2 regions of the Vibrio sp. 1402 genome follow, and region 1 is predicted to be linked to the other one. Evidence: predicted binding sites of a transcription regulator. Region 1 holds the regulator's gene; the other holds the start of a gene.
The links. Region 1 encodes CRP, which controls carbon source genes, mostly activating them, when cyclic AMP is high. Its sites were predicted from a motif close to TGTGANNNNNNTCACA; they were not measured.
Positions count from the first base shown of each region.

Region 2: the regulator CRP is predicted to act here: its motif matches at 3,483-3,498, upstream of gltB (glutamate synthase large subunit).

Region 1 is NZ_JAWOWE010000020.1:27,326-35,110, forward strand. Features, by position in the region: gene R7044_RS22350 (aspartate aminotransferase family protein) at 1-4, shown strand, start outside; gene astA (arginine N-succinyltransferase) at 114-1,133, shown strand; gene astD (succinylglutamate-semialdehyde dehydrogenase) at 1,162-2,619, shown strand; gene R7044_RS22365 (DUF1338 domain-containing protein) at 2,868-3,659, shown strand; gene crp (cAMP-activated global transcriptional regulator CRP) at 3,796-4,428, opposite strand; gene R7044_RS22375 (phosphoribulokinase) at 4,669-5,538, opposite strand; gene R7044_RS22380 (YheU family protein) at 5,664-5,876, opposite strand; gene R7044_RS22385 (hydrolase) at 5,910-6,917, opposite strand; gene R7044_RS22390 (TIGR02444 family protein) at 7,005-7,493, opposite strand; gene R7044_RS22395 (ABC transporter ATP-binding protein) at 7,490-7,785, opposite strand, start outside.
Region 2 is NZ_JAWOWE010000003.1:459,183-466,967, forward strand. Features, by position in the region: gene gltB (glutamate synthase large subunit) at 1-3,226, opposite strand, end outside; gene R7044_RS08480 (TIGR01212 family radical SAM protein) at 3,778-4,737, shown strand; gene R7044_RS08485 (GGDEF domain-containing protein) at 4,773-6,518, shown strand; gene arcB (aerobic respiration two-component sensor histidine kinase ArcB) at 6,756-7,785, shown strand, end outside.

The DNA.
Region 1 (7,785 bases):
TTAAGCGCGATATCAGTTTAAACGTCAACGCAGACACCCCCGTCAAGGATCTCTGATGGGGGAATTGTTCCTACAATATAGTTAGGATCTTCTTGCATCTGGAGGGAGTATTGATGCTAGTAGTTCGCCCTATCGCGATGTCGGATTACGACGCACTGCACACTTGTGCGGTGGAGTCTGGTCACGGATTTACATCTCTACCGGTTAACGAAGAACTGTTAACTAATCGAATCAAACATTCAGAGTACAGCTTTGGTAAGCCAGATGTGGCAGAACCAGGCGATGAAGGCTACCTGATGGTTGGCTTTGACTCTGAAACGGGTGAGGTTGCGGGTACCACCGGAATCGAAGCATCTATCGGCTGGGATGTCCCATTTTACTCATATCACATTAGTAAAGTCGTGCACTCGTCGCCAAAGCTTGGCGTTAACAACGTCGTTAAACTGCTTACTTTTGGTAATAACTACACGGGTAACAGCGAAATTTGTACCTTGTTCTTGCGTGAGAAATTCCGCCAAGGTCTGAATGGTCGTCTAATGTCGAAGTGTCGTTTCCTAATGATGGCAGAGCACCCAGAGCGCTTCTCTGAAACGATCTTTGCGGAGATGCGTGGCGTTTCAGACGACGAGGGTAATTCACCATTCTGGCAATGGCTTCAAGAGCATTTCTTCTCTATCGATTTCACGCTTGCAGATTACCTGACAGGTATCGGCAAGAAAGGCTTTATCGCCGACTTGATGCCGAAACTGCCTATTTACATCAACCTGCTCAGCCCAGAAGCGCAAGCCGTGATTGGTCAAGTACATGACAACACGCGTCCAGCGCTGAAGCTGCTTGAGCGTGAAGGTTTTACCAACCGAGGCTACGTCGACATCTTCGATGGTGGCCCAACGGTTGAGTGTGATCTGCGTAATATTGAGTCGGTACGTCATTCATTCCGTGCGCAAGTCAAAATCTCTGAACATTCCAGCACACAAGACTTCTTGATGTGTAATTCATCTTTCGAGAACTTCCGTGCGACAGTCACTAAAGCGGCGTATGACGCAGAAACACAAAGCGTGATGATTGCACCAGACGTTGCGGATGCACTTTCGGTTGAAGAAGGGGATTTCGTTCGCCTTCTTCCGCAGTAACAGACGACAGAATTTAAGGATAGAAACAATGACACATTGGATTGCAGGTGAATGGGTACAAGGTCAGGGTGAAGCATTTACGTCTCTGTCGCCGTACAACCAAGAAGTGATCTGGCAAGGCAAAGGTGCAACGGCAGAGCAGGTGAACCAGGCGGTATCTGCAGCGCGTGAAGCGTTTATTAACTGGAAAAAGCGTCCATTTTCAGAGCGTGAGGCAATCGTGTTGGCTTTTGCGGAGAAAGTAAAAGAGAACAGCGAAAAAATCGCCGAAGTGATTGCCAAAGAAACCGGTAAGCCGATTTGGGAAACGCGCACTGAAGCAGCAGCCATGGCAGGTAAAATTGCCATTTCGATTCGCGCTTATCATGACCGCACTGGTGAGGCGAGCCGTGAAGCAGCAGGCAACCAAATCGTATTGCGCCACCGCCCATTGGGCGTGATGGCGGTGTTTGGTCCTTACAACTTCCCAGGCCACCTACCAAATGGTCACATTGTGCCTGCGCTACTGGCTGGTAACACGGTAGTCTTCAAACCGTCTGAGCAAACGCCATGGACGGGTGAATTGGCGATGAAGCTATGGGAAGAAGCCGGTCTGCCGAAAGGCGTGATTAACCTTGTTCAAGGCGCGAAAGAAACTGGTATTGCCCTCGCTGACGCAAAAGGCATTGATGGCGTACTGTTTACGGGTAGCGCGAATACGGGGCATGTATTACACCGTCAATTTGCGGGTCAACCGGGCAAGATGCTCGCACTAGAAATGGGTGGTAATAACCCGATGGTGATCTCTGATAAATATGGTGATTTGGATGCCACGGTTTATACCATCATCCAGTCAGCGTTTATCAGTGCTGGGCAGCGTTGTACGTGTGCTCGTCGTTTGTATGTGCCATTGGGTGAAAAAGGCGATGCGCTTATCACCAAGCTCGTTGAAGCGACACGCAATATTCGCGTAGACCAACCATTTGCAGAACCTGCGCCATTTATGGGACCGCAAATTTCGGTCGCGGCAGCCAAGTTTATTCTTGATGCACAAGCTAACCTACAGTCTCTTGGCGGTGAAAGCTTAATTGAAGCGAAAGCAGGAGAGGCGGCATTTGTTTCTCCTGGCATCATTGATGTAACGAACATTGCTGAGTTACCAGATGAAGAATACTTCGGCCCACTTCTGCAAGTGGTGCGTTACGAAGGGTTAGACAAAGCCGTGGCGCTAGCAAACGATACGCGCTTTGGCTTATCTGCTGGTTTGGTCTCAACCGACGACCAAGAATGGGAATACTTCGTTGACCACATTCGTGCAGGTATCGTGAACCGTAACCGCCAGCTCACTGGTGCAAGCGGTGATGCGCCATTTGGTGGTCCGGGGGCGTCGGGTAACTTGCGCCCAAGCGCTTACTACGCAGCAGATTACTGTGCGTACCCAATGGCATCAATGGAAGGTCAAGAGACTGTCTTGCCTGCAACATTGAGTCCAGGTGTAGCGCTATAAGTTTTAATAATAGAGTCGCAACTATGCATTGCGGCTCACCTTGCCGGCGCATCATTTAGGTATGGGTTGTAGTGATCGTTGGCAGAACACGAAAAGTGAGCAAAGACTCGGAAAAGCGTGTTGACTGACTGGCATTTACCGTCACAGGTTGATGGTTGCTCGTTCATTATTCTGGACAACTTTTGTTGTGAACGAGCAGCCAACTTCCGCTTACCTTTAAACTCTACATCTCGTAACAAGGAGTCGTTATGACGCCCGATGTGTTATTTGAATCGCTATGGCAAGATTACATTCAACGTCTTTGCCCTTCGGCTGCTAAAGTGCATCAGCTGCTTCAAGAAGATGAGCCTCTGATTAATGATCATATAGCTTTACGTACCTTCAATATCGCGCCTCTTGGTATTGAAACTCTAGCTAAGCCATTTGTAGCTATTGGTTACAAGGCGTGTGGTGATTACATTTTCGAAAGCAAAAAGCTGGTTGCTAAGCACTATGAGCACCCAGATCCGAAGCAACCTAAAGTATTTATTAGTGAGCTAAAAGTTGAAGAGTGCTCGCCTGAGCTACAAGAGATTGTGAAAAATTTGGTGGCACAAATCGATGCTGACAAGCTGAAAGATAGCGCATTCTTACATGGTGGGCGCTTGTGGGATTTAAGCTTTGCTGATTACCAAACGTTGGCTAAAGAAAGTGAGTACGCATCTTGGCTTGCGGCGCATGGTTACGGAGCAAACCACTTCACGGTGAGCGTTAACCAGCTCAATGAATATGAAGAAGTGAAGCAGGTAAACGATCATCTGCGTACCGCTGGGTTTACCATTAATGAAAATGGTGGTGAAGTGAAGGGCACTCCTGAGGTGTTGCTAGAGCAGTCATCGACCATGGCAGATAAAGTAGCGGTTCGTTTTAGCGAAGGCACTGAAATTATCCCTGGCGGGTTTTATGAATTTGCTAAGCGCTATCCGATGGAAAATGGTGATTTGTACCCAGGTTTCGTGGCCGCTTCAGCTGACAAAATCTTTGAAAGTACGAATGGCTAAGTTTTAGGGTTAACCTGTTAAGCTTACTCATTAGTGTTCGCTGCACCCTATCTCATTTGGTCATGAGTAAATAAAAAGCCACCAATGTTGCCATTGGTGGCTTTTATAATTTTGTTCGTGTCACTCTAGTTCGAGATTAACGAGTACCGTAAACCACGATGGTTTTACCGTGAGCAGAGATTAGGTTCTGCTCTTCTAGCATCTTCAAGATACGACCTACTGTCTCACGAGAACAGCCAACAATTTGACCGATTTCTTGACGAGTGATCTTGATTTGCATGCCGTCTGGGTGAGTCATTGCGTCTGGTTGTTTTGCAAGGTTCAGAAGCGTCTGAGCGATACGACCAGTTACGTCTAGGAACGCCAGGTCACCCACTTTTTGGCTAGTTACTTGAAGACGACGAGCCATCTGCGCAGAAAGACGCATTAGGATGTCTGGGTTTACTTGGATAAGCTGACGGAACTTCTTGAAAGAAATTTCAGCAACTTCACAAGGAGATTTAGCACGAACCCAAGCTGTGCGCTCTTGGTCTTCCTCGAATAGACCAAGTTCACCAATAAAGTCTCCTTGGTTTAGGTAAGAAAGGATCATCTCCTTACCTTCTTCGTCTTTGATAAGAACCGCAACAGAACCTTTAACGATGTAGTACAAAGTTTCTGCCTTTTCGCCCGCGTGAATTAGCGTGCTCTTTGAAGGGTACTTATGAATATGACAGTGTGAAAGAAACCACTCTAATGTTGGGTCGGTTTGAGGTTTACCTAGAACCATAATATCTCACTTCCTCTGCAGGGTACGCTTGCGCTATCCATATTTTAGCTAAGCCTGAATTAGGCCTACTAGAATAAGAGCACTTTTTATATGCTGCAAGCTCTCTTGTGTTTCGGTAAGAAATAGTATCCTTTTTCGAAAACGATTTCTTGATTTTAATCGTGCCATGATTGAGATTTTGTAAGCAAAACTGTGCACATGATCACGGTATGAAAAGTAAACATCTTCGCAGGCAGGTTTTTAGCCAATTTTCCCTGTTTCGATGAGCTGTTGTAGGATAGGCCGAACTATGAGCTCCATTGCAAAGCTCATCTTACCGCCGGGTACGACAATCGTGTTGTGGCGTGACATGAATGAGCCATCAATCATGGCCAGCAGATATGGGAAGTCGACATTCTTGATACCGCGTAGGCGAATCACCACAAAACTCTCATCCAAACTAGGGATGCCTTTTGCATTAAGTGGGTTGGAAGTATCAACGGTCGGTACGCGCTGGAAGTTGATGTGAGTACGAGAAAACTGCGGAGTGATATAGTTGAGGTAATCGTCCATGGATCGCACGATTGAGTCCATTACCGCTTCACGCGAATGGCCGCGATCGCGAGTGTCACGTACGAATTTTTGTATCCACTCTAAGTTCACAATCGGCACCATGCCGATTAAGAAATCCACATGTTGAGCAACATTAACATCGCCATCGACCACGCCACCATGTAACCCTTCATAAAACAGCACGTCGCTGTTTTCGGGTAAGTCTTGCCACGGTGTAAACGTGCCTGGCATTTGATTGTAGGGAACCGCTTCGTCAAACGTGTGCAGATAACGGCGCACGCTGCCAGTGCCGTCATGCCCGAACTTACGGAAAAACTCTTCTAATCCCGGGAAGTCATTAGCTTGTGGGCCAAAGTAGCTAATGTGTCGACCTTGCTCGCGGGCTTTGCGAATTTCGATGTCCATTTCTGGGCGAGTAAAGCGATGGAAGCTATCGCCTTCAACCCATGCGGGTTTAACGTTCATCATATTGAACATTTTACGGAAGGCTTCAGATGTAGTGGTCGTGCCGGCACCGGACGAACCAGTAACCGCAATAATTGGGTGTTTAGCTGACATGACAAACCTTGTCGAAAATTACTTACCTGTAATGTGCAGTAGAGTTACTACTGCACGGTCGATATCCCACTATAGCACGTAACAATACCTTGTCATCGAGTGGGATACGGTAAAATGTGAAGGGTCTAAAATTTTGTTTTATGTTGAATATCGACGGTTTCGTGTAGCTCAGAGAACACGATAACCGCTTCACCTTTTTCCAATTGAGCTTTAACTTGATCAATTTTGTCTTGCAAAGAAACCTCGACGGTTCCGTAATCCGTTCCTTCGCGTAAGACGAATTCACGAATTAAGTTTTCCAATGTTTCCGGCGCAATGTCTTGCCATGGAATGATCATAAATACCTCTAACTTTTATGATGAGCGGCTAGTTTACTGCGTTCGTTGCTTGGATACAGCAGAAAGGTAATCTGCGGCGATACTTTCGTAATACGCGGGCAGCGCTTCCTCCAACCAAAACTTAGGTTTTAACGCCGTTCCTGTTAGGAAGCCAACATGGCCACCGTGTTCAAAGAGACGGTAATCAATGTTATCTGGCAGAACAAACTTCGGGATCACATCGTCGGTCATGAACGGATCGTCTTTGGCATGGATGATCAGTGTGGGTAGCGTGATTTGCTGTAGTTTACTTAAGCCAGAGCATTGGTCGTAATAATCTTGTGCGTCTTTGAAGCCATGCAATGGTGCGGTAATCAAATCATCGAATTCATACAATCGTGTGACACGTTTTATTGAGTTGTAGGACAGCGCAAGCTCGCCATGTAGTAGATGATGCTTTTGTAACGCGTTACGTTTCAGTGAAGAAAGCAGATAACGGCGATACACTTTTGAAAAGCCTTGTTCTATACGGTTTGCACACGCCGCTAGGTCTAAAGGCGCTGAGATAATAGTCGCTGCATTCAAAATAGGGTGATCTTTATATTGGGCTAAATAATTCGCCAACATGTTACCGCCAAGAGAAATACCAACTGCAACTTTGGGATTATCAGGAAAACGTTGTTCAAGGTGCTCTAGGAAGTAACGAGCATCCGTCACTTCACCCGAGTGGTAAGCTCGTGCTTTTTTGTTTGGTTTACCGCTGCAGCCACGAAAATGCATCATCACCGACAGCCATCCAGATTGAGCAAATGCATTCATTAACCCATTGGCATAAGGGCTATAGAAGCACCCCTCTAATCCATGAAATAAAACAAAAATCGGCTTTTTTTGTGCAGGCTCTTGGGTTGGGTCCTCGCTCCACGCGAGATCGAGAAAGTCGCCATCGGATGTATCGAGGGTTTGCCAAATCGGCGTAAATAACGCTTTTTTGCGAATAAAACGCGGCAAAAGCGTTTGGAGATGCGGGTTTTTGATCCCGGCGGCTGCGAAAAATTGTGTCATACCTAACTGCTCTTATGCGGTCCTTCGGTGTCCGTTGAAGAACTTATTAATATAATCCTTTATAAAGATTATAGGTATTCTACAGATTTATGGGCGTTTTGGTGGTTGAATGTTTGGCACCGGAATAGCAAAGGCTTGCTGCAAATGCTCCCCACCGAGTTGACGACAGTATCTCAACGTCAGTGGGTCACCATCATTTTTGAGTAGTGCAAGTGAGTTAATGCAGTCCACCAAATCCGCTTGTTGCTGCTTTTCTAGTTGCAGCTCAAACTGCAAGGTCTCACGATACAAAGCGTCATTGACTTGAGACTTAAGGTGGCGACGAAGGTCGCGAAAGGAGTGAAGTAAAGTTTCGCTCCTACCTAGACAGTCTTGCACCAAGGGCCAGTCTTTTTCTTGGAAAATGAGTTGCTGCTCATCGAGCCATCTGAGCAGCAGGAGTAGGTTCACGTTACCGTGGTAGTTGTTCTGTAATGATAAACACGCCTCTTTCACTTCTCGCACACCATAAAATTGCAGACTAAACTGCCAAAGGTGTTCTAGGGTGAGTGTGTATTCAGCGTGTTGATTACTCATTGATTAAACTCTAGCTCCATCTGCTCCAACGTTTCTTGAGCAGACATCCATTCCATTTCAATTTCTTCGAGCTCAGCCTTACTAGAAGCTTGAAGTGCCAACACTTGGTTAAGTTTAGCTTTATTTTCGGCCGCATACAGTGAGTTGTCCGCCAATTGTTCTTCAGCTTCGGCCAGTGCAGCACCTAACTTATCCATTTTATTTTCTAGTTGTGTCAGCGTTTTGCGAATTGGCGCTGTCTGTTTTCGAAACTCTGCATCGCGACGTTTTTGCTCTTTCTTCGCAGCTGCGC
Region 2 (7,785 bases), on a different contig from region 1:
AAGGAAGACCGGTATGGCGGATTGAAGACATTGGTGATGCACCTGTGCCGCCGTCGAAACCTGCGATTAGTACAACGTCCGCTTTCGCTTTCGCTACACCAGAAGCGATCGTACCTACGCCTGCTTCTGATACCAGCTTCACGTTTACACGGCCTGCGCGGTTCGCGTTCTTCAAGTCGTAGATAAGCTGAGCCAAATCTTCGATTGAGTAGATATCGTGGTGTGGTGGTGGAGAGATAAGGCCAACGCCCGGAGTCGAGTGACGCGTTGCACCGATCCAGTCATCTACTTTATCGCCTGGTAGCTGACCACCTTCACCTGGCTTCGCACCTTGAGCCATTTTGATTTGCAGCTCTTCAGCGTTAGTTAGGTAGTAAGAGGTTACGCCGAAACGACCTGAAGCCACCTGCTTGATTGCAGAGCGTTCCCAATCGCCGTTCTCTTTGCGCTCGAAACGCATTGGGTCTTCACCACCTTCACCAGAGTTCGATTTCGCGCCAAGACGGTTCATCGCAACAGCCAGTGTGGAGTGTGCTTCGTAAGAAATAGAACCGAATGACATAGCACCCGTCGCGAAGCGTTTCACGATGCTGTCAATTGGCTCGACTTCGTCGATAGAGATAGAACCGGCTGGATTCTTAATGAATTCTAGCTGGCTACGCAGAGTTACCGCGTTGTCACCTTGTTTATCTACGGCTGTCGCGTATTGCTTGAACTGATCGTAGTTCTTGTTGCGCGTAGACTCTTGCAGTAGAGAAATAGTCTCTGGGTTGAATAGGTGCTTTTCACCACGCTGTTTCCATTGGTAAACACCACCAACATCCAGCATTTGAATTGGGATTTCGCGTTGTGGGTAACCGATGCGGTGACGGATCAGCACTTCTTTGGCGATATCATCAAGGGTGAGACCTTGGATACGAGAAACCGTACCAGTGAAGTATTTGTCTACCACGGATTTGTGGATGCCCAAGGCTTCGAAGATTTGTGCGCCATGGTACGACTGTAGCGTCGAGATACCCATCTTCGAGAAGATCTTCAGAAGACCGCCATTAATCGCTTTACGGTAGTTGTTGAACAGATCGCGCGGGTTCGCTTCTGGATCCAACTTCTTCGTACGTTGAAGTTCAATGATGGTTTCAATCACTAGGTAAGGGTTAACCGCATTCGCACCGTAACCAAGTAGCGTTGCAAAGTGGTGCGTTTCACGCGCGTCACCAGTTTCAACCACGATGTCACACTTCGCACGTAGACCTTTACGGATCAAGTGGTGGTGCACTGCGCCAACAGCCAGCATTGCTGGGATCGCCGCGTGGTTTGAATTCACTGCGCGGTCAGTGAGTAGGATGATTGAATAACCATCGATAACCGCGTCTTCTGCGTATTGGCAGATACGTTTTAATGCACGCTCAAGTTTGCCTTGATCTTCACTAGCTTGGAATACGATATCCAACGTTTTCGCTTGTAGGTGCTCGTTATCGATCGCACGCAGTTTTTCAAGCTCAGAGTTGGCTAGAACAGGCGATTCCAATTCTACTTTCTGACAGTGAAGTGGTGTTTCAGTCAGAAGGTTTTGGTCTTTACCCAAGTAAGTGTTCAGCGACATAACCATACGCTCACGGATCGGGTCGATCGGTGGGTTAGTTACCTGTGCGAACAGCTGCTTGAAGTAGTTTGAAAGATGTTGAGACTGATGAGATAGAACCGCAAGAGGCCAGTCGGCACCCATTGCTGATAATGGCTCTTTCGCATCATTCGCCATTGGAACGATGATTTCGTTCACTTCTTCAGTGCTTACGCCAAACGCTTGTTGGCGGTGTAGAAGGTGTTCTGGCTTAGGTTGGCTGAACTGGTTGCTCGCATCTGGCAGCTTCTTCAAGCTCAGTAGGTTTTCTTCTACCCACTTCTCGTAAGGCTGTGCCGTTGCGATGGTGTCTTTCACTTCTTCATCAGAGATGATTCGACCTTGTTCTAGGTCTGCAACGAAGATACGACCCGGTTGTAGACGACCACGGAACTCTACGTTCTCTGGTTCAATATCCACAACACCAGATTCAGATGCCATCACTAGGAAGTTATCTTTGGTCACTGTGTAGCGAGAAGGGCGCAAACCGTTACGGTCTAGTGTCGCACCAACTTGAACACCATCAGTAAAACATACTGAAGCAGGACCATCCCATGGTTCCATGATGTTCGCGTGGTACTGATAGAACGCGCGACGTTTAGGATCCATGTTTTTGTTTTCTTGCCATGCTTCCGGGATCATCATCATCAATGCGTGTGGCAGGCTGCGACCAGAAAGAACTAGGAGCTCAAGTGCCATATCGAAGTTAGATGAATCCGAGCTGCCTTCCTGACAGATTGGAAGAAGCATGTCGATTTCAGCCTGAGTAAACAGGTCTGATTCTAGGATTGCTTCACGGGCTTTCATCCAGTTCAAGTTACCGCGAACTGTATTGATTTCACCGTTGTGGGCAATGTAACGGAAAGGCTGTGCAAGACGCCATTTCGGGAAGGTATTGGTAGAGAAACGAGAGTGTACCAGCGCCAGTGCAGTCACCATGGTCGGGTTTTGTAGATCAAGGAAGTACTGAGGTACTTGCTCGGTCGTTAACTGACCTTTGTATACCAATGTCTTGTAAGACATGGAGTTAATGTAGAAGTCGTCACCAATGTTCGAAACGCTTTCTAGGCAAACACGTACAGTATAGTTACGAAGTACGTACAGTTTGCGCTCTAGCTCTTCAGGCGTGATGCCAGGGCCGCCGGAGATAAACACGTGCTCAAATTGAGGCTCTGTGCTTAGAGGGTCGGCACCAATCATGGAGTTGTCGGTTGGTAATACGCGGTAGCCGATAACTTCAAGGTCTAGACGCTGTGCGTTGCGTTCTAGAATGTCACGGCATTGTTCGCGTTTGTATTCGTCTTTCGGGAAAAGAACGACACCAACACCATACTTTTCAAACGAAGGCAGTTTAATGCCTAGCTTAACGGCTTCTTCTAATAGGAATTCATGAGGTTTTTGTAGCAAGATACCCGCACCGTCACCGCTGCATGGGTCACAACCTTGACCACCACGGTGTTCCATGCGAGCCAGCATATCCAATGCTTGAGTCACTACTTCATGAGATTTACGGTTTTTAAGGTGAGCAACAAAACCGATACCACAAGCGTCATGCTCCAGTTCCGGAGTGTACAGACCCTGTGGATTTTGCTCTCTATCTACCATAGATACATCCTTCCAGTTCAATGTCGACGCAAAAGTACCGGGCAGCAAATACTACCTAGACTATTGATTACGTCTTGTCCTTTATATTTATTATCGCCACCGATCTAGGTTGACCGGTCTTGATTCCTTTCCGTATCTCGCAGGAAAAGTTTTGCGAGAAAAACAATCCTTGGTGGTATCCCTTTATTTATTATCACTATCTAGTGATTTATATAGGTAGGAGTGGGATAACACCGACAAATCCCGCAGTGTGCTTTGTAATAAAAGTCACAAAAATAACGGGGTTGTGTAAGTATCCTACAATTTTGTCACTTCAGAATGCAATGAAAAAGTCGGCGTTGTGACCCAATTTTTTCGTTTAATTATGCATTTTTAGTTTAACATTTACGCAACATGAACGATTTTTGTCTTTAATTATGCAAGTTTATTGATTTTGACCTGCATGATGGGTGTTTGAATTGATTAATATTGTGTGTTTTTTCTTGCAGGGATGTAATTTATTTACATAGATCGTAGTGAGATTGATTACGATTTATTGTTGGTGAGAATTTATGCAGTTACATGAGTTGGTCAATACAATCGGCCAAGATCTTCAGCGTCGATACGGTGAAAAGGTTCATAAGTTAACATTGCACGGTGGATTTAGTTGCCCTAACCGCGATGGCACGATTGGGCGGGGAGGATGTACATTTTGCAATGTGGCTTCGTTTGCAGATGAAGAAGTCCAGATAAAAAGCATTCACGAACAGTTAAAAGATCGCGCAGGTGAAATTCACAGAGCGAAGAAGTATCTCGCTTATTTTCAGGCCTACACCAGTACCTATGCAGAAGTACAAGTTCTCAAAAACATGTATGAGGAAGCACTAAAGGCTGCAGACATGGTTGGTCTTTGTGTGGGGACGCGTCCTGATTGCGTCCCTGATGCGGTATTGGATTTACTGTCGGGCTATGTACAGCAAGGTTATGAAATTTGGCTAGAACTAGGTCTTCAAACCGCCAACAACGACACCCTCAAACGTATCAATCGTGGTCATGACTTTGAGTGTTATGCCGAAATCACTAAGCGTGCTCGAACACTCGGAATCAAGGTTTGTACTCACTTAATTGTGGGTTTACCCAAAGAAACCCGCGCCGAAAATATTGAAACGCTGCAAAAAGTGTTGGCCGTGGGAACGGATGGCATCAAGTTACATGGCTTGCATATTGTCGAAGGTAGCACCATGGCGAAAGCTTGGCGTGCTGGAAAGCTAGAAGCCCCTGAATTAGAAGAATATGTTGCGATCGCCAGTGAAATGATTCGTATGACACCACCAGATGTGATTTATCATCGCGTTTCATCAGCAGCCAGGAGGCCCACGTTATTATCGCCTCTGTGGTGTGAAAACCGTTGGCTAGCGATGACGGAAATTGGTCGAGATCTCAGTGCTCATGGTGCTCAAGGGAGCCTTACGGGGAATGCCTTTATCTATACTAAACCGGAATTAATAGCAGATCGCTCAATAAATAACTGATATATTTTAACCAGTGTTCTTTGAAGGTTTAAACGATGGATCAGTTACTCAATTGGCTTTGGGGTGGTCAAGGCGGTTATGGCTATGTCGTCTTGTTGTTAATCGCAGGCGTGTGCGCGTTAGCACTGATCTATTTGCACTTTCAGACATCACTTAAGCAACTAGTAACGGATTCTCCCTATCCAGTCATAGTGGTGGACACTAGCCATGCTCAGCTCTTGCTATCTAACCAGGCTGCGATGCAGTTGTTAGGCATTCGCTCTTTGGGAACGGGGTATTTGTATCCTGCTTTATTCGATATTCATGAGCTTGAGCAGTTTCTCGATCGCTTCTCTAGTCGTCATTTTCGTCAGCAGGCTTTTGACTGGCGACTATCTGATAGTGAATCTATTAAAGTGGAGCTGTCAGGCAGAAAGAGTTTATTGCGCAATCATCGAGTTTGGATTCTTTATGCTCAGCCATATCAAGCCACTCACCAAGAGCAGCAACAAGAACTTGCCCAATTAATCATCGCACGTTCGGCATTAGACTCACTTTCAGAGCTGATTTGTACCCAAGACCGCCAAGGCAATCTATTAACGACCAATCGAGCATTTGATCAATTCTGGCAAGGGCGAAGGGAAGAAGCTTGCGCATCCAAGGCCTTGGGTGAGATGACCAGAAAAAGCGAACGTAAATGGACAACGGATCCACAAGGTCGAAGTTGCTTATTGGAAGTCAATCAAAACTCTCTTGTTTCGCCGAGTGGTGAGCTTATCGGTACGCTGTCTATTAGTCATGACGTGACTGAATGGCACAAGATGCAACAGAATCTGCGAGATGAAATGGAGCGTCGCAAAGATACAGAGGTGGCGCTAGCGCAAAGAGATACTATCTTACAAACGATTCTGGATGCCAGTCCGGACTCTATTGGTATTTTCAATGAGAACATGGTCTATCAAGCGTGTAATCAGCCTTTTGTTAAGGCGTTAGGCATTTCAAAAATTTCTGATTTGATAGGTAAGCGCCTCCAAGACGTGATTCCTAAAGAGATGTACGCGCGCTTAGCAGACAGTGACTTAGAAGCATTACGCCAGTTAGAGCCAGTTCGATACATAGATAAAGTCGTGAGTAGTGATGGTAAAAGTACGTGGTTTGATGTGGTGAAATCGCCTTTTAAAGATAAAGCATCAGGAACGAATGGTGTGCTGATCATGGCGCGTGATATTTCTGAGCGTTATCTTGCAGAACAAAAGTTGGAAAAAGCCAACCTAGAGTTAGAAAAATTGAGCTTTATGGATAGCTTAACTCAAGTATCGAACCGACGCCGTTTCGACGAACAACTGCAGGTATTGTGGTACCACCACGCTCGAGAAAAGCTGCCGCTCACCATCATGTTATGTGACATCGACTTTTTCAAAGATTACAACGACTGTTACGGTCACCAACAAGGTGATGAAGCGTTAGTCAGTGTCGCTACCGTGTTTACACAAGTCATCAATCGTTCTTCGGATTGTGTTGCGCGTTATGGTGGCGAGGAGTTTGGTTTTATCTTGCCGAATACCACCACGGAAGGTGCGCGCAACGTAGCACAGCGTATTCATGAGAAAATTCTACAGCTTGATATGGAACACGACAGTTCAGAAGCATCTGAACGCCTTACCGTCAGTATCGGTCTGGTCTCTTACATTCCTCAGCATGGTGATGAACCCGAAATGGGCATCGCTATGGCTGACAGTGCGTTATACCAAGCTAAAGCTGATGGACGTAATCGCACCTGTATTCACCCCAGTTCTTGCTAACGCTTTGTGACCGCTTGCTCTAAGTTGATAGCTGATTGTTTAAATCACCGTATTAAACACGTTAAACTTACAGAAGCCTGTGCGCTCGTTGGTTTATCTTTCTATCTCGTGTCACAAGCGCAGATCGCACCGTGTGTTTTTCACTAATCAAACAGACCTAAATTGCGTTAGGTCGAGTGCATTTACCTGTTTTTCATCATCGAATGGCGCTATCTAGCCACCACCATGGAGTAGTTAATGAAACCCATGAAAAACCTCGCCCAGTATTATGTCGACTTGCTAGTCAAACTGGGGATTGTTCGCTTCTCTATTTTGCTAGCCCTTGCGCTGGTGGCATTAGCTGTTGTGGTGCAGGTAGGGATTACTTTAGCTCTTAAAGGGCGAGTAGATGATATCGACATTGTCCGTTCGGTGTTTTTTGGTCTATTGATCACCCCTTGGGCGGTTTACTTCCTCTCTGTGGTTGTCGATCAACTAGAAGAGTCTCGCCAGCGTTTAACTAAGCTGGTGTCCAAACTGAAGGACATGCGTTCGCGAGATCAAGAGTTGAATTACCAACTTCAACAAAACATTGAAAAGCTTAACCAAGAAATTGAAGAGCGTATTAAAGCGGAAGAAGCACGTGAAGAGGCGATGCAAGACCTCGAAAACGAGGTGTTCCAACGCGAACGTACTCAATTAGAGTTGGCAGAACGTACCGCATTACTGCGTTCATTTATTGATGCCTCACCAGACTTAATTTACTACCGCAATGCGGATGGTGTTTTCTCTGGCTGTAACCGCGCGATGGAAGAGCTAACGGGCAAGAAAGAGCACCAGTTAGTCGGATTAAGCCCTTGGGATGTGTATAGCAAAGAAATCGCCGAGCATATCGTTGATACTGACCAAAAGGTTTTTGCCGATAATCAAGCGATTACTTACGAGCAATGGCTCGAATACCCAGATGGTCGCAAGCATTACTTTGAGCTGCGTAAAGTGCCATTTTACAGCAAAGATGGCCGCCACCTTGGTCTCGTTGGGTTCGGTCGTGATATCACTGAACGTAAGCGCCATGAAGAGTCGTTAGAGAAAGCAAGCCGCGACAAAACTACCTTCATCTCAACCATCAGTCATGAGCTGCGAACGCCGCTGAATGGCATTGTAGGCTTAAGTCGTATGCTTCTAGATAGTCCGTTGACAGAAGAGCAGCGTAAACACATGCAGACCATCAATGTGAGTGCGATTACGCTAGGTAACATCTTCAACGATATTATCGATATGGATAAAT